4 regions of the Massilia sp. LjRoot122 genome follow, and region 4 is predicted to be linked to each of the others. Evidence: predicted binding sites of a transcription regulator. Region 4 holds the regulator's gene; each other region holds the start of a gene.

Region 1 (4,515 bases), 1.2 Mb from region 4:
GCAGCAGGATCTTGGTCAAGACCTTCCATTCGGACAAGTTCAGCACCCGCGCCACGTTCATGTAGTCCTGCGGCACGCGCTGCACGCCGACAGCGGTATTGATGACCATCGGCCAGATCGAGCAGATGAAGATGGACCAGATCGCGGCCGGGTCGGCCGACTTGAACACCAGCAGGCCGATCGGCAGCCAGGCCAGCGGCGACACCGGCTTGAGCAGGCTGATGATGGGCGCGAACATGCGGCCCACGAAGGCCAACCGGCCGATCATGAAGCCGAGCGGGATGCCGACCAGCGCGGCCAGGCCGAAGCCCAGCGCCACCCGCTTCAGCGAAGCCAGCACGTTCCAGCCGATGCCCTGGTCGTTCGGGCTGTTGCGGTAGAACGGGTCGGCGAACAGGACGATGGCTTCCTGCAGGGTCGCCTGCGGCGTCGGGAAGGCCGTATTGCGGCTGGCGATGATGTGCCAGGCCAGCACCACCAGGGCGATGCCCAGCAGCGGCGGCAGGATCAGCTGGACGATCCTGGCGAGTGGCTGCGCGCCGCGGGCGGCCACGGCGGCCGGCTTGCGTGCCGGCAGCGAACGTGCGGATGCCGTCGGCGCGGCGACCGGCGGCTTGGGGAGGGATCTCAGGATGGCGCTCATGGCAGCTCCTTGTCAGACGATGGGATTCAGACCTTGATCTTGAACGAGGCGGCGTAGGCTTTCGGATTCCGGCCATCCCAGACGGCGCCGTCCATGAGTTTCGAACTGCGCAGCGGGCTCTTCGGAATCGGTGTCCTGGTCATGGTGGCGGCTTCCTTGTACAGCTCGACCTGGTTGACGCTTGAAGCCACGGCCAGGTAGTCCGGGTCGTCCTTCAGCAAGCCCCAGCGGCGGTGCTGGGTCATGAACCACATGCCGTCCGACAGGTAGGGGAAATTGACCGCGCCCTCGTTGTAGAACTTCATGTGGTTCGGGTCGTCCCAGGTCTTGCCGAGGCCGTTCTGGTAGCGGCCCATGATGCGCTGGTCGATGGCATCCTTGCTGGTGTTGACGTAGGACTTGCTGGCGATGACTTCGGCCATCCTGTTCTTGTTGGCCAGCGAGGAATCGATCCATTTGCCGGCTTCGAGGATGGCGGCCATCATGGCGCGGCAGGTGTTCGGATGCTTCCTGGCGAATTCGAGCGTGCTGCCCAACACTTTCTCCGGGTGGTCGCGCCAGATGTCCTGGGTGGTGACGGCCGTGATGCCGACCTTGTCCATGATGGCGCGGTGGCCCCAGGGCTCGCCCACGCAGAAGCCATCCATGTTCCCGACCCGCATATTGGCCACCATCTGGGGCGGCGGCACGGTGATGACCTTGGCGTCCTTCATCGGGTTGATGCCGTTGGCCGCCAGCCAGTAGTACAGCCACATCGCATGGGTGCCGGTCGGGAAGGTCTGGGCGAAGGTGTATTCGCGCTTCTCGGTGCGCATGAGCTTCGCCAGCGATGCGCCGTCGACCGCCCCCTTGTCGGACAGCTGTTTCGAGAGCGTGATGGCCTGGCCGTTGTTGTTCAGGCCCATCAGCACTGCCATGTCCTTCTTCTGGCCGCCGATCCCCATCTGCACGCCGTAGAGCAGGCCGTAGAGCACGTGGGCGGCGTCCAGCTCGCCATTGGCCAGCTTGTCGCGCACGCCGGCCCAGGAAGCCTCCTTGCTCAACACGAACTTGACGCCGTACTTCTTGTCGAGGCCCAGCACCGAGGCCATCACGACCGACGCGCAATCGGTCAGCGGGATGAAGCCGATCCTGATTTCTTCCTTTTCCGGCTTGTCCGAACCGGCGGCCCAGGCGCCACCCGATGCCAGGCCCAGCAGGCTTGCTCCCGCAGCCACGCCCGCACCCTGCATGAAATTCCTGCGCGTGACGCTCACCCCGTCGGCAGCTTGCGGCATGGTGCTCTTCGCTTCGAGTTTCTGGTATTTCATCGCGGTCCTTTATGTTCAGGCAAAAAAAAGCGACGCGTACCCCACATGAAGCTGCTCATGTTCGGGTAGACGTCGTTGTCCGGGTGGCTCTGCCGGCGCTGGCAGGGCTCGTGCGCTTCGTTGCGCCAATGTCAATATGCAAGCGCCGTGCCAGCAAGGTCTGCAGAGGGAAGCGGCGACCGGCCGGATGGCTGATGCACCGTGCAATGGCAGATGCGCCGCACAGTGATTGTGCAGCGCATCATTTTGGGAGAACAGTGTGCCGCCGCATGGGCGGCCGTGGTGCGGCGCCTCAGCGCTGGGCCAGGGTGGCCCCCACGACGATGACCTCGGCCAGGCGGTCGCTCGGGACGTAGCTCATCAGCATGTCATCGCCGTTCTCGCCGCGGTTGAAATCCATCGTCACATTGCCGTCGCGCGATACGAAGCGGTCCGGCGACACGGCCACCAGGCGGATGACCGGCTGCCGGTCGATCTGTGCACTGATGCCGTTGGCGGTCGTGCCGACCTTCATGCGCCAGCCATTCGACAGGGCGTACGCTCCACGCACGGCATCGAGGTGTTCCTGGTAGACCCTGGCGGTGCGGGCCGGGGCGGTCACCTGCACGCTCGAGATCGACGAGCTCGTGGCAGGGTAACTGTGTGACTGGGCCACGGCATCGGCGGCCAGAAGAAACAGGGGAATGGCACTAAGTAGGGCGAGGCGGCGCATGATGACTCCTTCAGGACACGGGACAGGCGCGCTGGCGAGGCCAGCGTGGCTCATTCCAGTCTAGGGCGGGGTCCGCTACCTGCAAGGTGTCTTTGGCGGACATCACGAAACGGTCTCGATCGCCGCGAAGTCAGACTTGCTTGAAATGATACAAAAACAACATGCTCGGACAGTTTTTTGTATCGAATTGTATTCCTGTCCGTCCGGTTTTCACGGTCTCCCGCTCAGCGTAAGTGTTGGTTTCCCCCTACGCCCCTCTGCATCCACTTGACTTTAGCGAGCGGCAGCGGGATATTGTTGTTTCACGGAAATTGCTTGAGATTGTAAGCAATCGTGTACGCCCTTGTCATCAGCAATCCTGGATGTAAAATAGATAACATCCAGTGCGGCAAGTTCGCGTGCATAGGGCCGCGCACGCTATCCGGCTTGCCTGAGCTCGGCTGGCGCCCAGTGCGTCTTCCGCCGGGCCACTCGCCAGCATTGTCGCGCCATCCAGGGGCGCCACGCATTGAACACTACCCATTGAACGCCAGCCTCCGGTGGAGGCGGCAAATCAGGAAGCCATCATGAACACCGAGCATTCGCATCCACGCATCCATCCGGGCACCGTCGACCGCAGCAATCCAAACGCGCCGAAGCGCACTTTCGCAAAGAGCATCGTCTCGAACAGCCGCCGCCTGCGCCAGCGGGTCGGCCTTGCCGTCAGCCTCTGCCTCGGCCTGGCGGCAATCGTCATCGCCCTCGAATAAAAACGAGGCCGCGGGCCGCCAGGCCCGCGGCCTTGCCATCAGAACTCTTCCCAGCCTTCGGTCGCTTCCGCCTTGCGCGTCGCGGCCTCCCTGCGGGCTGGCGCTAGGGCGGCTGCCTTGCGCGGCTTCATCGCAATCGCGCCCGCTGCCTTCGCCGGACGCGCCGCCACTACAGGCGCCGCCTGCGCATCGAGCCTGAAAATCCCGACCGCCTGCGCCAGCTCCGCCGCTTCCTGCTGCAACGACTGCGCCGCCGCCGAAGCCTGCTCGACCAGCGCCGCGTTCTGCTGCGTCACCTCGTCCATCTGCGACACGGCGCTGTTGATCTGTTCGATACCGGCGGTCTGCTCCTGACTCGCGGCCGTGATCTCGGCCATGATATCGGTCACGCGGCCGACGCTCTGCACGATGTCCGCCATGGTCGCACCGGCCTGGTCGACCAGCATCGAACCGTGATGCACTTTCTCGACTGAATCGTCGATCAGCGCCTTGATCTCCTTGGCTGCCGCAGCGCTGCGCTGGGCGAGGTTGCGCACTTCCCCGGCGACCACGGCGAAGCCGCGGCCCTGTTCGCCCGCGCGCGCCGCTTCCACCGCCGCGTTCAGCGCCAGGATATTGGTCTGGAAAGCGATGCCGTCGATGACCGAGATGATGTCCACGATGCGGGTCGCCGAGTTGTTGATCGCGCCCATCGTGGCCACCACCTGCTCGACCACGGCGCCGCCCTTGCCCGCCACTTGCTGGGCAGAGGCCGCCAGGGCATTGGCCTGGCGCGCATTGTCGGCGTTCTGCTTGACGGTCGAGGTCAGTTCTTCCATCGAGGATGCGGTCTCTTCCAGCGAACCGGCCTGCTGCTCGGTACGCGCGGACAGGTCGAGGTTGCCGGCGGCAATCTGGCCGGAGGCGGTGGCAATGGTGTCGGTACCGCCGCGCACGCGGGTGACGATCTGCACCAGCGAGGTATTCATGTCGCGCAGCGCCAGCAACAGGCGGCCGGTCTCGTCCTGCGAGTTCACCTCGATCTTCCGGGTCAGGTCGCCCGCGGCGACGGCACCGGCGATCTCGACGGCCTGTTCGATCGGGCGCACGATCGCGCGCACC
Region 2 (4,515 bases), 480 kb from region 4:
GGCCGGTCTCGGCGAAGGCGATCGCGTGCTCCATGGTCTCGGTGTCGCGGATCTCGCCGATCAGGATCACGTCGGGCGCCTGGCGCAGCGTGTTCTTCAGGGCGTTGTGCCAGGAATGCGTGTCCACCCCGACCTCGCGGTGCGTGACCAGGCAGTTCTTGTTCTTGTGGACGTACTCGACCGGGTCTTCCACGGTGATGATGTGGCCGGCCGAGTTGCTGTTGCGGTAGTCGATCATCGCCGCCAGCGTGGTGGACTTGCCGGAACCGGTGCCGCCGACCACCAGCACCAGGCCGCGCTTGGTCATGACGACGTCCTTCAGCACCTCGGGCAGGTCGAGTTTTTCAAAATTCGGGATCTCGGAGGCGATGGTGCGCACCACCATGCCCACGCTCTGCTGCTGCACGAAAACGTTGACGCGGAAGCGGCACACGCCCGGCAGCGAGATCGCAAAATTGCATTCCATCTCGGCCTCGAACTCGGCGCGCTGGCGTTCGTTCATCAGCGACAGGGCCAGGGCGCGCGTGACCTCGCCGGACAGGCGCTGCTGGCTCAGGGGCTTCATGGCGCCCTGGTGCTTCATGCTGGGCGGGAAATCGCTGGAGATGAACAGGTCGGAACCGCCCTGGTGGTGCATGACCGTCAGCAGCTTGTGGATATAGGCCTGGGCTTCCGCCGGGCCGAAGGTGGACGACATGGCTTACCTCTCGAGAACGCGGGTGAAAATCCTGCCCGGCAATTATATAGGCTAAGATTCCCCGGCCATGCATCCCGCATCGTTCTATTTTTTGAAATCCTGGCTGACTAAATACCAACATTGTGTCAGGATGGACGGCAATGCAGCCGTGACATCCTGGGCCCAGATAAACCTATGACACTGACCGAGCTGAAATACATCGTCGCCGTCGCGCGCGCCAAGCACTTCGGCCACGCCGCCGAAGCCTGTTTCGTCGCCCAGCCCACCCTTTCCGTCGCCATCAAGAAACTCGAGGACGAACTCGGGGTGACGCTGTTCGAGCGCGGCGGTTCCGAGGTCTCGGTCACCCCGCTGGGCGCGCAGATCGTGGCCCAGGCCGAACGCGTGCTGGAGCAGACCGCCGCCATCAAGGAACTGGCAAAGCAGAACAAGGATCCCCTGGCCGGCCCCCTGCGGCTTGGCGTGATCTACACCATCGGCCCCTACCTGCTGCCGCCGCTGGTCAAGAAACTGATCGACACCGTGCCCCAGATGCCGCTGGTACTGCAAGAGAACTACACCCACAAGCTGCTCGAACTGCTGCGCCAGGGCGAGCTCGACGCCGCCATCGTGGCGCTCCCGCTGCCGGAACACGGCATGTCGATCCAGACCCTGTACGACGAGCCCTTCGTGGTCGCGATGCCGCGCTCCCACCCCTGGGCCAAGCGCAAGGAAATCCCGGCCGACGACCTGAAACTGGAAACCATGCTGCTGTTGGGCGCGGGCCACTGCTTCCGCGACCAGGTGCTGGAAGTGTGCCCGGAGATGGCGCGCTATTCGTCGCCCGGCAATGGCATGCAGCGCACCTTCGAAGGTTCCTCGCTGGAGACCATCCGCCACATGGTGGCGAGCGGCATCGGACTGACCGTGCTGCCGCGTGCCTCGGTGGCCGACATGCACGACCCCAACGGCCTGCTGACCTATGTGCCCTTTGCCCATCCGGCGCCCTCGCGCCGGGTCGTGATCGTCTGGCGCAAGAGTTTCACGCGCCGTGCGGCGATCGACGCGGTGGCCGGCGCAGTGGCCGAATGCAAACTGCCGGGGGTGGAGATGGTGACGCTCGAAGCGGCTGCGTGAATCGATGATGGGCACCGGGACCCTGGGTTCCGGTGCCCGTGGCTCGCATCAGCGGCCGGCTGGCTTCCCCCTGCGGCGTACCACGCCCATCCCTGCCAGGCCTGCGCCAAGCAGCGCCAGCGACAGCGGTTCAGGCATGTCGACCGGAGGACGGTCGAAGGCGCCCACGTAGACGGTCTCCGGTGTGGCCTCCGTGGTCTGCAACAGGAACTGGATACCGCCACCCAGGACACACCGGCTCAGGTCGCCATCGCAGAATGCAGCCGCAGCGGCCGCCTGTGCATCGTCCAGGACGAAGAAGTGGGTGCCCGACTGTCCGATGCCGCCCGAATCACTCAGCACCAGATTCGGTCCGAGGTATTGATGGTACTGGGTAGTGTTCGTATCAAGGTTGTACAGGCTGAGGTAGAGGTCGGTCAGCTCGGCTGAATTGGGAACGCCTCCACTTGATCCTTCACTGATGTTGACGACGAAACCCAGCTGGCCAGCACTTTCCAGACCGTCCAGATTACTGAGCAAGTAAAGATTGCTGCCGGCGTTTCCCGACGTGTTGTCACCCCCTTGCAGACCGAACGTGCAGGTAAACGTAGGATTGTTCACATTACCAGCGTAGGTCACGCAACCGGATTCGGTCCCGTTACCATTTGGCGTGTCATTGTCTTGTACGGTAACGACCGTGGAAACCGCGCCAAGCCCGGTTCCCGGAACCTGCTCGCCTGTTACATAGATTAATTCTGCGAAGGCCGGAGTTGCGGCAGAGAATACTGCCGCAGCCAGGGCTGCTTTTAGCAATGACGTTTTCATAAATCCCCCAGTTAAAAATCAGAACCAGGTACGGCCTGGTGCCGCCGGAAAGAAAAAAATCATTCAAACAAGATTCTGTTTGGAACAATTTTCCTCATTACAGATGATTCGAATGGTTTGGACTAGCCTCAACCACTTAAGCAAGTCGCATACCACAAGTCTAAGTAACTGATTGTTAAGCGATCTGTAAATACACTGGGGAGCAAGTGTAATATTTGTCGACAAAAACCGGCATTCTTGCCTTAAGCAAAGCCATTTACACTCGAAAACTTATCACCGCAAGTCACATTTGGAACAAATAACTAGCGGAAAGTTTCTTTATGAATAGTGACTTTTGGTAGTTCTTTGATGAAAAAATGACTGCATGGAAAAGATGAGCGTAACTGGAGAATCCTCGACAGTGTCAAGGCATCCGGATTTATCGTAGATAACTGAACCGTCGCGAGGGAGATGAGGGCGACACTGTAGCGTGCCCAGTGCAGACGAAATTCTTACCCTGTTTCGATAGCGCAAAAATGCCTATCACCGTTGCAGAAGTACTTGGGCCGCAATGCCGTCAATAATTTATTCTTCTGATAAAGAATATTATTGACGTCAAGACAATGTCACGCTCGGATGAAGGCGCCGCAGCTCACAGAAACGCTAGCACAACTGTAAAGTTTTCCGACCGCGACAATACCTGCGACAGCGGCAGGCTCAACCGCCCGCGCGTATCCGCGCCAATTGTCGATCGAGGGCATTCGCGAAATTCTGGCGGTCGGCCTGGCTGAACGCAGCCGGCCCGCCGGTATCCACACCACTGCCGCGCAGCTCTTCCATGAAGGCGCGCATCGTCAGCTGCTGGGCGATGGTGTCCTTGGTGTACCACTCGCCGCGCGGATTGAGCGGCAATCCCCCCTTCTCCAACACTTGGGCCGCCAGCGGAATATCGCCGGTGACGACGATGTCGCCGCTGTTCACGCGCGCGACGATTTCGGCGTCGGCCACGTCGGGTCCGGCCGGCACCTGCAGCGCGCGGATGTAGCGCGAACCCGGCACGCGGATGAGCTGGTTGGCCACGAGCGTGACCTCCAGCTGCAGGCGCTCGGCCACACGGAAGAGGATGTCCTTGATCACGGCAGGACAGGCGTCGGCATCGACCCAGATGTGCATATTCAGTAGAGAGCTTGTCGGAAAGCCGATTGTACTGGCAAGTTTCCAGCCTGGAAACGCGATGCCGCGACTTCCGCCAAAAGGCTTTAGAATCCCTGTCTTCTGCTCAACAGTTCTTGCCTGACAAGACGCGACGATCCATGAACAAGCTGGCGCTCTACTTCCGCCTGGTCCGGGCCGACAAGCCGATCGGTATCCTGCTGCTGCTGTGGCCTACCCTGTGGGCCCTGTGGATGGCGTCCGGCGGGGTGCCGGATATGCTGGTGCTGGCGATCTTCGTGCTCGGCACGGCGCTGATGCGCTCGGCCGGCTGCGCCATCAACGACTACGCCGACCGCGACTTCGACAAGCACGTCAAGCGCACCGTCGATCGCCCGCTCACCAGCGGCAAGATCCGCGGCTGGGAAGCGGTCATGGTGGCGGCGGTACTGTCGCTATTGTCTTTTCTCCTCATTCTGCCGCTGAACGCCCTGACCAAGCAGCTGTCGGTGGCGGCGCTGGTGGTGGCCGGCACCTACCCCTATTTCAAGCGCTTTTTCGCCATCCCGCAGGCCTACCTCGGGATCGCGTTCGGCTTCGGCATTCCGATGGCCTTCGCCGCCGTGCAAAACACGGTGCCGGCGGTGGCCTGGTGGCTGCTGGTGGCGAACGTCTTCTGGGCCGTCGCCTACGACACCGAGTACGCCATGGTCGACCGCGACGATGACCTGAAAATTGGCATCCGCACCTCGGCCATCACCTTCGGC
Region 3 (4,515 bases), on a different contig from region 4:
CAGCCCCACCCGGGCCAGGAATACCCCTTCGAATCGCATTGCATGCCTTTTCCCGATTTTGTCGCGCCGGCCCGCGAATCGGTTGCCGAAATCTCGCGCCTGGTGGTGAGAAAGTCTTACCGCCGGCGCCGGGGAGATTCGATGGAAGGCATCTCTCAGGATTTTGTCGAAAAAGGCAGCGCCAAGACCATCAAACCGCACTCAAGCGTACGGCGCGACAAGCGTGGAAATAGTCCGCTATTATTGTTGGGAATGTATCGGGAGATGTACCGCTATAGCCGTCAGAACGGGATCCGTTACTGGTACGCCGCTATGGAGAGGTCACTGGCGCGCTCGCTAGAAAAGATGGGATTCAAGTTTGTGCCAATCGGGCCACAGGTCGACTACTACGGCCCCGTCACCCCCCATATGGCCGACTTGGATGAACTGATCGGGCGTTTAGAGAGAGAAAATAAATTCCTGGCAGCCTGGTTCAACGATGAACCGATTCCCTTCTGGATCATGGTGAAGACTATGGCCGGAAACTTCCTGGGAGGGCTCAGGAAAAAATAACTAGTTCCAGACTGGAAGGACAGATGGACAACGGAAAACTACGCGTCAACCCTGACGCCTTCCTGTCCCGTGTTGAGTTCGGGGCACATCAAGAAACAATCGACCACGTCAACCGCAAGATTTTCCGGGCTTACCGGGGCTGCAATCCCAACAATATTCCTAATGACATTTTCAGGCTGCGCCATCAGGTGTACTGCCTCGAATGTGCATTTTTGCAACCCGAACAGTACGTCGACGGACTTGAACTCGACGACTATGACGACGCATCCACCCACTTCGCGGCCTACACGATGGACGAAAAGCTGGTTGGCGCCGTCAGACTCGTGCAGCCGCAGGTACCAAAGCCCTATCCCTTCGAATTGCATTGCGAAGTATTCAGCGATTACGACTTTCCTGAACGTGAGCAGGCAGCTGAAATTTCGCGCCTGGTGGTCAAGAAAAGCCACCGGCGCCGGCGTGCCGACAGCGTGCTCGGCGTGCCTGGTTTCGTCCAGAACAATGAGGCAGGAGTCGAATTCGATCCCGCCGTCGACCGGCGCGACCGCACGTCGCCGATGCTCTTGCTCGGAATGTACCGCGAAATGTTCCGGCACAGTGAAGACACCGGAATTCGCTATTGGTTTGCGGCAATGGAGCGCTCACTGGCGCATGCACTGAAGAAAATGGGATTCCGATTTATGGCAATCGGTCCGGAAGCTAATTATTATGGTTCGGTAACACCATACGTGCTCGATCTGCACGATTTGCGGCGCAAGTTGGCGACGAGTAATCCAACGCTGGCGGCTTGGTTTGCTGAAAAGCCGCCAGTTGTCGAACATGCCCATCCTTCGCGCATACACGTGGTACGCAAACCAGGGCTGGGCAACGATATCAACTAAGCAGCGATACTGACCAGCTTGGTGACATGATTGCGGAAACTATGGATGACCATATGCGGTGCCTGCGGCACCTCCATTCCGGCAAGCATGTCATGCATCATCGCCATCGCTAGCGCTGCTACTGAGAAACTGCCTACGGCAATCTGCGACGCCGGGCATGCCGTACCGTCGGCCATAATGGTCAAGGCTTTCGCTACCTCTTCCCTCACCTGCTGGTCGAGGTGCGCGCCAATACGTCCCATCACCCGCGTGAACACGGCGGTATAACTCAAATTTCCCTCAGCGGCGGCGGCCTCGACATCGCGCTGCAGAATCGCGGGCAGCGAATGCCCCGAGTCCGGCGCGAAGTACAGCACCCCCGCACCAAATCCGATGTTCATTGCAGTGAAGATAGGCTTGCTCCGGGCGGCCGCATTGCCGTGCAGTGCAAGCACTGCTTCCAGATCGACGAAATCGATCGTGTCGAAGATGACATCGACCTTGTCGACCAGGTCGGCTGCATTGTGCTTGTCCAGCATGGCGACATGGACCTCGACTTTGGCCTCCGGGTTGATGCGCAGGATGTGTTTTTTCAATGCCTCAACCTTCGGCATTCCTACGTCTTCGAAATCGAAAAACTGCCGGTTCAGGTTATGCGCATCGACAGTGTCACCGTCGATGAGCACGAAATGCTGGAAGCCGGTGCGGGCTGCGCAAATGACGGGACCGCTGCCGAGCCCACAACCGGCAAACAGGATACGGGTATTCCGAATCTTGTCCTGAGTCGTGGCGTGGATATATCCACTGTTTCGCTTGGTAAATTCATCGTAGTTAAAAGTATTCATCGGATCTCGTATCTCGTGGTCGGGTGAGCAATAAAGGAATCCTAGTTCAATTTATTGCCTTAGGCGATAGTTATGTTCGCTGGCTCACTGTCGAATTCTCTTACAGTACCCCAGCAGGCGCAGGGCCCCTACTTGAACGTGCTTTCAGCTTTTCCTTTTGAATCAACATGTTAAGTAAAAGAATTAAATCTGGCACGGAACATGCTTAATAGTCCATGTCGCTGTTGTGTATAACTACCACGTGAGGATTGAATAATGAACATGATCAAGAAGATTTCGGGCGTCGCAGCTGGTGTTGCACTTGCTTTCGGCCTGGCTGCTCCAGCAAGCGCTGGCGTCACCCTGGTGTCGGGCGACTACAAGATTACCTTTAACGCCTATGATGCAGGTACCGTCGGCTACGTTCCTGGTGCGACCACCACCATTTGCAACACTACTGCATCATGCGATGCTGTCGTCGTCGACACCGATCGCGATGCTGACGCTCTCCCGGACACTTCGCCGTACGGCGTGGGCAGCGAAGACACCTGGGGTATCTTCTCGGTGCAAACCATCACCAACATCAAGACCGGCGATGCCTTCTTCACCCGTGGCGTGGACGGCTTCCTGATCGGCATGTTCGGCGGCCTGGCCGACCAGAAAGTTGACGTGTTCGGCATGGATACGGCGATTGCCTACGCCAATGGCGGCTGGCTGAACATGTACCTGACCAGCCAGGACTACGATCCGACCATCGGTCCGGACGGTCGCCTGGGTGCAATGGGATACCAAGGCGTCACCAACCAGGCGGGTGGCATTCTCGCCCTGTCGGCCGAGTTTGCCGGTACCGCAAGGGCGACTCAACCAGGGTACAGCTATTACTCGAGCTTCCAACTCGACAGCATTTTCGGCAATGGCGCAGGCTACCTGGACGTGACCGGCGGTGCATGGGCCGACGCGTTCGACCAGAACTCGGTCAAAGATGCTCTCGGCAACACCCGCGACATGTCCCTGAAAGCCACCTACCAGGTCACCAATACGTCCAAACTGGCTGGCTGGACCGTCGACGCAACCGGCGACGTGCAAGGCAATATCCCGGAACCGGGCTCGCTGGCACTGCTGGGCCTGGGCTTCGCCGGCCTGGCCGGTCTGCGCCGCCGCCGCGCTGCCAAGTAATTCCACCGCTGCCGGGTCATCCCGGTAGTGTGGACAAAAAAGGCCGGACCCTCATGGGCCCGGCCTTTTGCATTATCGAACTGATCAGGAAGGAAGGCGGTCAGGCCGCCACGTCATCCTGGCGCGGCGACAGGAAGGCCTTATGGAACAGGTGGCGCGCCAGCATCAGCGGGGGCATGCGCAGCCAATTTCCGCGTAAGTAAATTGCGCCCTGCGCCGCTGGGGTGAACCGGTCGGCGCAGCCGGGATGGGGTGGCGCCAGGCTGCGCAGGAATAGCGCATCCATCAAGGCCAGCAGCGGCGCCGGGGGCTTCCCTGCCGCCGCAGCCGCAGCGAGCACCGCCGGCGGGACCGTGGTCCCGAGCAGCCGGGCGCAATAGCGCAGCGCATAGAACAGCGGCCGTGCCAGTTGCAGCTGCACGGCGCGGGCAGCCAGACCTTCCCAGAACCCGGGCATGGCGCCGAAGTGCTGCAGCAGCCGGTGCAGGTCGAGCAGGTCGCGCAGGCCATGGTCCATTTCGCCTTCGGAGAACAGGTGTACCGCGCTGTGCAGCACCATGTCATGCGGCGCCAGCATCCACAATCCCTCGTTGCCCGGAATCGGCTGGCTTGCTGCCCGCAGCAGGGCCGGGTCCGGCCGCACGGCTGCGGTTTCAGGCAGGATCGCGTGGTGGACGTCGATCGCATTGCCGCGCTGGACGTGCTCCATCGGCGGCAATTCATGCATCCACTCGCGGTAGTAGCGCTGGTCGTAGGCATCCTGCTTTACGGTGGCCCAGCCGTGCAGTATCAGCGCCGCCTCGACATCACCGATGCGCTCCTTCGGCACCAGGATGTCGACGTCGGAAAAGATGCGTCCGGGAGCTGGCGGCAGGCCGGCCATCGCATAAGCGGCGCCCTTCAGCAAGATCAGCGGCAGGCCCAGGCCGTCCAGTGCGCGCCGGATCTGGCCGACCTCGAAGCGCACGGCGCGCCGGTGGCGTGCGGCCACGACCTCGGCCCATTCGAAGTGCCGGCGCGGCGCCGGCGGCACTGCTTCCAGCAGGCCGGCTTGCACGAGCATCGCACCAAGGCCGGCGCTCAGCTTGGCGTTGGCAGCCTGGCGC
Region 4 (4,515 bases):
CCCGCATCCTGACCGGCAACGTCGTGCTCACGCGCGGCACGCTGGTGCTGAAATCCGACCGCGCCCTGGTCAAGGAAACGCCGGAAGGCTACATGAGCGTGACCCTTACCGCGAACAACGGCAAGACCGCCACCTTCCGCCAGAAGCGCGACGGCGGTCCCGACCTGTGGGTCGAGGGCCAGGCCCAGCGCATCGAATACGACGAGCGCGCCGAACTGGTGAAGCTGTTCACCGCCGCCGAAGTGCGCGAGCTGGAGAGCGGCCGCATGACCAACGAGATCAAGGGCCCCTTCATCTCCTACGACAACCGCCGCGAAGTCGCGCAGGTGCGCAACGACGCCAGCGGCGCCAGCAAGGTGGGCGGCGGCCGCGGCACCCTGATCATCGCGCCGCGCCGCACCACGGCGCCGGCAGAAGGTGCCAAGCAATGACGGCATCCATGACGGCGGCGATGACCTCGGCGGGCGAGGGCTGCAGCACCCTGATCGTCAAGGGCCTGCAGAAGAGCTACGGCAAGCGCCTGGTGGTGCGCGACGTGTCGCTGCAGGTGGAGTGCGGCGAAGTGGTCGGCCTGCTCGGCCCCAACGGCGCCGGCAAGACCACCTCCTTCTACATGATCGTCGGCCTGGTGCCCTCGGACGCCGGCACCATCGACATCAACGGCACCGACATCTCGAGCCTGCCGATCCACCGGCGCGCGGTGCTGGGCCTGTCCTACCTGCCGCAGGAAGCCTCGGTGTTCCGCAAGCTGACGGTGGAAGACAACATCCGCGCCGTGCTGGAACTGCAGCGCATGGACGGCAAGCCGCTCAGCAAGGACCAGATCAACGAGCGCCTCGACACCCTGCTGGCCGAGCTGCAGATCGAGAAGCTGCGCGAGAACCCGGCGCTGTCGCTGTCGGGCGGCGAACGGCGCCGCGTCGAGATCGCGCGCGCGCTGGCGACCAATCCGCGCTTCGTGCTGCTGGACGAGCCATTCGCCGGGGTCGACCCGATCGCGGTGATCGAGATCCAGCGCATCGTGCGCTTTCTGAAAGAGCGCAACATCGGCGTCCTGATCACCGACCACAATGTGCGCGAGACGCTCGGCATCTGCGACCGCGCCTACATCATCAACCAGGGCGCGGTGCTGGCCTCGGGCCGGCCTGACGACATCATCGCCAACGAAAACGTGCGGCGCGTCTACCTCGGCGAACACTTCAGGATGTAATGAAACAATCCCTGCAGCTCCGCACCTCGCAGCACCTGGCGCTCACGCCGCAGCTGCAGCAGTCGATCCGGCTGCTGCAGCTGTCCACGCTCGAACTGCACCAGGAGATCGAGCAGATCCTGCACGACAACCCCTTGCTCGAGCGGCTCGACGATCCGCTCGACCGCTCGGTGCGCCTGCTGGCCGACGGCGCCATCAACAGCGCGCCGGCGAGTGGCGAAGCGCCGGCGCCGCAGCCGGCGGCCGAAGAAGGCGCCAAGGCGGAAGGCGAGGGCTTCGATGAGGGCGGCAGCGAGGGCGAGCGCGGCGAGGCCGACAGCGACTGGGGCGGCGAGGGCGGCGGCGCCCGCAGCGGCGACGACGAGGATGGCCGCCCGCAGCTGGAAGCCGGGAGCATCAGCTTGCGCGAACACCTGGCCGAACAGATCCGCATGTGCGCTTGCACCCAGCGCGACCGCGCATTGGCCGAGCTGGTGATCGACGCGCTCGACGACAACGGCTACCTGGAAGAGCCGCTCGACGAGATCCATGCGCGCCTGCCGGAAGAACTCGAGATCGAGATGGACGAGCTGCGCTGCGCGCTGGCGCTGGTGCAGAGCCTCGATCCGGTCGGCGTCGGCGCGCGCAGCGCGGCCGAGTGCCTGGCGCTGCAGATCCGCCGTATGCCGGGCGTGCCCATGGTAACGCGGCGCCTGGCCCTGAAGATCGTCGAGGGGTATTTGACCTGGTTCGCCCAGCGCGAGTACACCAAGCTGAAGAAGGCGCTCGACTGCGACGACGAAGACCTGCGCGAAGTGCAGGCCGTGGTCCGCCAGTGCAATCCGCACCCCGGCGCGGCCTTCGGCGCGGGCGTGTCCGACTACGTGGTGCCGGACGTGATCGTGCGGCGCGCCAAGAGCGGCTGGGCGGTGTCGCTGAATCCGGACGTGATGCCGAAGCTGCGCGTGAACTCCCTGTACGCCAACCTGCTCAAGCAGGGAAAGAGCGAAAGCCAGATGGGCGCACAGCTGCAGGAAGCCAAGTGGCTGATCAAGAATATGCGCCAGCGTTTCGACACGATCCTGCGTGTCGCCGAGGCAATTGTCGAGCGCCAGCGCAACTTTTTCAGCCACGGCGCGGTTGCCATGCGCCCTCTTGTTTTGCGTGAGATAGCTGATACACTAGGCCTACACGAGAGCACGATCTCACGTGTAACCACGCAGAAATACATGCTGACCCCGCACGGCATGTTCGAGCTGAAGTACTTCTTCGGAAGCCACGTCGCCACCGAAGCGGGGGGAGAAGCCTCCTCGACGGCGATCCGCGCACTCATTGCGCAATTGACAGGAGCAGAAGACCCTAGGAACCCATTATCCGACAGCAAGATCGCGGAGATGCTCGGGGAACAAGGTATGGTCATCGCGCGCAGGACGGTTGCCAAGTACCGTGAAGCGCTCAAGATTCCGCCCGTCAGCCTCCGCAAATCCCTGTAAAGCTACTGCCCACTCTCACCTTGTGGCGCGGGCAGGGCACCTTCCCTAAGGAGTGTGTATGAACCTCACAATCAGCGGCCACCATCTCGAAGTCACCCCCGCCATCCGTGAATACGTTCAGAATAAGCTCGAGCGCATCACCCGCCATTTTGATCACGTGATCGACACCCACGTGTTCCTTGCCATCGATAACCTCACCGAAAAAGAAAAGCGGCAAAAGGCCGAGATTAACCTTCAGGTATCGGGCAAGATTTTGCATGTGGCAAGCGCGGCGCAGGATCTGTACGCAGCGATCGACACGCTGATGGACAGGCTGGACAGGCAGGTTCTGAAACACAAATCCATGCTTCAAGACCATAACCACGTGGCGCACAAGCGCCTTCCGGACAACGGAGAAGCCGCCGCCGCGTAAATAACGGGCGACCGCACACCAGCAAGGGCGTCTGAGGGGACGCCCTTTTTGCGTTTACTGCGCTTGTTACTTTTCGACGCTTCCAGTTTTACGCAGGTGTTCTGTAGAATGCATGTCTTTTCGACCACAGCACACCATCATGACCGATACCGTCCTGACCCGCGTCGCCAACCGCACCGGCGTCATCACGCTCGACCGGCCGAAAGCCCTGAACTCCCTCTCGCTCGACATGGTGCGCGCCCTGACCGCCATTTTGCTGCAGTGGAAGGATGATGCGGGCATCGAGGCGGTGGTCATCACCAGCAGCAGCGAGAAGGCCTTGTGCGCCGGCGGCGACATCCGCTTCTTCCACGAGATGGGCCAGGTCGGCCCGACTGGCGGCAGCGCCCTGCTGGAAGATTTCTTCACCGAAGAATACGCGCTCAACCACCTGATCCATTTCTACCCGAAACCCTACATTGCCGTGATGGACGGCGTGGTGATGGGCGGCGGCATGGGCATCGCCCAGGGCGGCCCGGACTGCGGCCTGCGCATCGTGACCGAGCGCACCAAGATGGCCATGCCCGAGGTGAACATCGGCCTGTTCCCGGACGTCGGCGGCAGCCACTTCCTGTCGCACGCGCCGGGCCAGCTGGGCCAGTACCTGGGCCTGACTGGCCTGACGATCGGCGCGGCCGACGCGCTCTACGTGGGGCTGGCGGACGTGTTCGTGCCGGGCGCCGAGCTGGCCGGCCTGATGGCGCTGGTGGAGTCGACCCCGGGCGCGCAGCTGCCGGCGTCGATCCGCAGCTTCGCGTCACAGTTTGCCGCGCAAGCGGGTGCGAGCGAGCTGCAGGCCCAGCGCGCCGTCATCGACGCGCATTTCGGCGCCGCCACGGTGGGCGCGATCATGGCATCGCTGGCGCGCGACGAGAACCCGTTCGCGCAGAAGGCCTTGAAGGCGATGCGCCAGCGCTCGCCCTTGATGATGTGCGTGACGCGCGAACTGCTGCTGCGCGGGGCCGCGCTGGACGTGGCGGACTGCCTGCGCATGGAACGCAACCTGGTGCGCCGCAACTTCGAGCACGGTGAAGTGCTGGAGGGTGTGCGGGCGCTGGTGATCGACAAGGACAACCAGCCGAAATGGAATCCGGCGACGCTGGACGAGGTGACGCCGGAGATGGTGGCAAGGTTCTTCGAGCCGGTGTGGCCTGAATACGCGCACCCGCTGCGGCATCTTTCCTAAGCTAACGCTCGATCCGTCATCCCGGCGCAGGCCGGGATCCAAGTTTGCGTGCGCAGCGGCTACGCTGGACGATAAAGGCACGCAACGAACTTGGGTTCCGGCCTTCGCCGGAACGACGGTTTGAAAGCTGGTGGTGCTAATTACACCGTAGCGTGCTTGGGCTGCTCCCGATGCCGAACGATCACCCGCTCGCTCT

The links. Region 4 encodes sigma-54, which starts transcription at its own class of promoters, with help from an activator protein. Its sites were predicted from a motif close to TGGCANGNAANCTGCTTT; they were not measured.
Region 1: the regulator sigma-54 is predicted to act here: its motif matches at 2,089-2,106, upstream of ACSQ25_RS16990 (CmpA/NrtA family ABC transporter substrate-binding protein).
Region 2: the regulator sigma-54 is predicted to act here: its motif matches at 2,755-2,772, upstream of ACSQ25_RS20220 (PEP-CTERM sorting domain-containing protein).
Region 3: the regulator sigma-54 is predicted to act here: its motif matches at 2,445-2,462, upstream of ACSQ25_RS23710 (PEP-CTERM sorting domain-containing protein).

Annotation. Positions count from the first base shown of each region.
Region 1 is NZ_CAXUPB020000001.1:3,878,433-3,882,947, forward strand. Features, by position in the region: gene ntrB (nitrate ABC transporter permease) at 1-643, opposite strand, end outside; gene ACSQ25_RS16990 (CmpA/NrtA family ABC transporter substrate-binding protein) at 670-1,920, opposite strand; gene ACSQ25_RS16995 (hypothetical protein) at 2,246-2,665, opposite strand; gene ACSQ25_RS17000 (hypothetical protein) at 3,232-3,414, shown strand; gene ACSQ25_RS17005 (methyl-accepting chemotaxis protein) at 3,453-4,515, opposite strand, start outside.
Region 2 is NZ_CAXUPB020000001.1:4,608,295-4,612,809, forward strand. Features, by position in the region: gene ACSQ25_RS20210 (PilT/PilU family type 4a pilus ATPase) at 1-697, opposite strand, end outside; gene ACSQ25_RS20215 (hydrogen peroxide-inducible genes activator) at 872-1,813, shown strand; gene ACSQ25_RS20220 (PEP-CTERM sorting domain-containing protein) at 1,862-2,617, opposite strand; gene ACSQ25_RS20225 (YaiI/YqxD family protein) at 3,314-3,769, opposite strand; gene ubiA (4-hydroxybenzoate octaprenyltransferase) at 3,910-4,515, shown strand, end outside.
Region 3 is NZ_CAXUPB020000002.1:91,755-96,269, reverse strand. Features, by position in the region: gene ACSQ25_RS23725 (PEP-CTERM/exosortase system-associated acyltransferase) at 1-552, shown strand, start outside; gene ACSQ25_RS23720 (PEP-CTERM/exosortase system-associated acyltransferase) at 576-1,430, shown strand; gene ACSQ25_RS23715 (ThiF family adenylyltransferase) at 1,427-2,254, opposite strand; gene ACSQ25_RS23710 (PEP-CTERM sorting domain-containing protein) at 2,510-3,409, shown strand; gene ACSQ25_RS23705 (nucleotidyltransferase domain-containing protein) at 3,510-4,515, opposite strand, start outside.
Region 4 is NZ_CAXUPB020000001.1:5,092,641-5,097,155, reverse strand. Features, by position in the region: gene lptA (lipopolysaccharide transport periplasmic protein LptA) at 1-431, shown strand, start outside; gene lptB (LPS export ABC transporter ATP-binding protein) at 428-1,210, shown strand; gene ACSQ25_RS22420 (RNA polymerase factor sigma-54) at 1,210-2,682, shown strand; gene hpf (ribosome hibernation-promoting factor, HPF/YfiA family) at 2,741-3,094, shown strand; gene ACSQ25_RS22410 (enoyl-CoA hydratase/isomerase family protein) at 3,234-4,319, shown strand; gene rapZ (RNase adapter RapZ) at 4,460-4,515, opposite strand, start outside.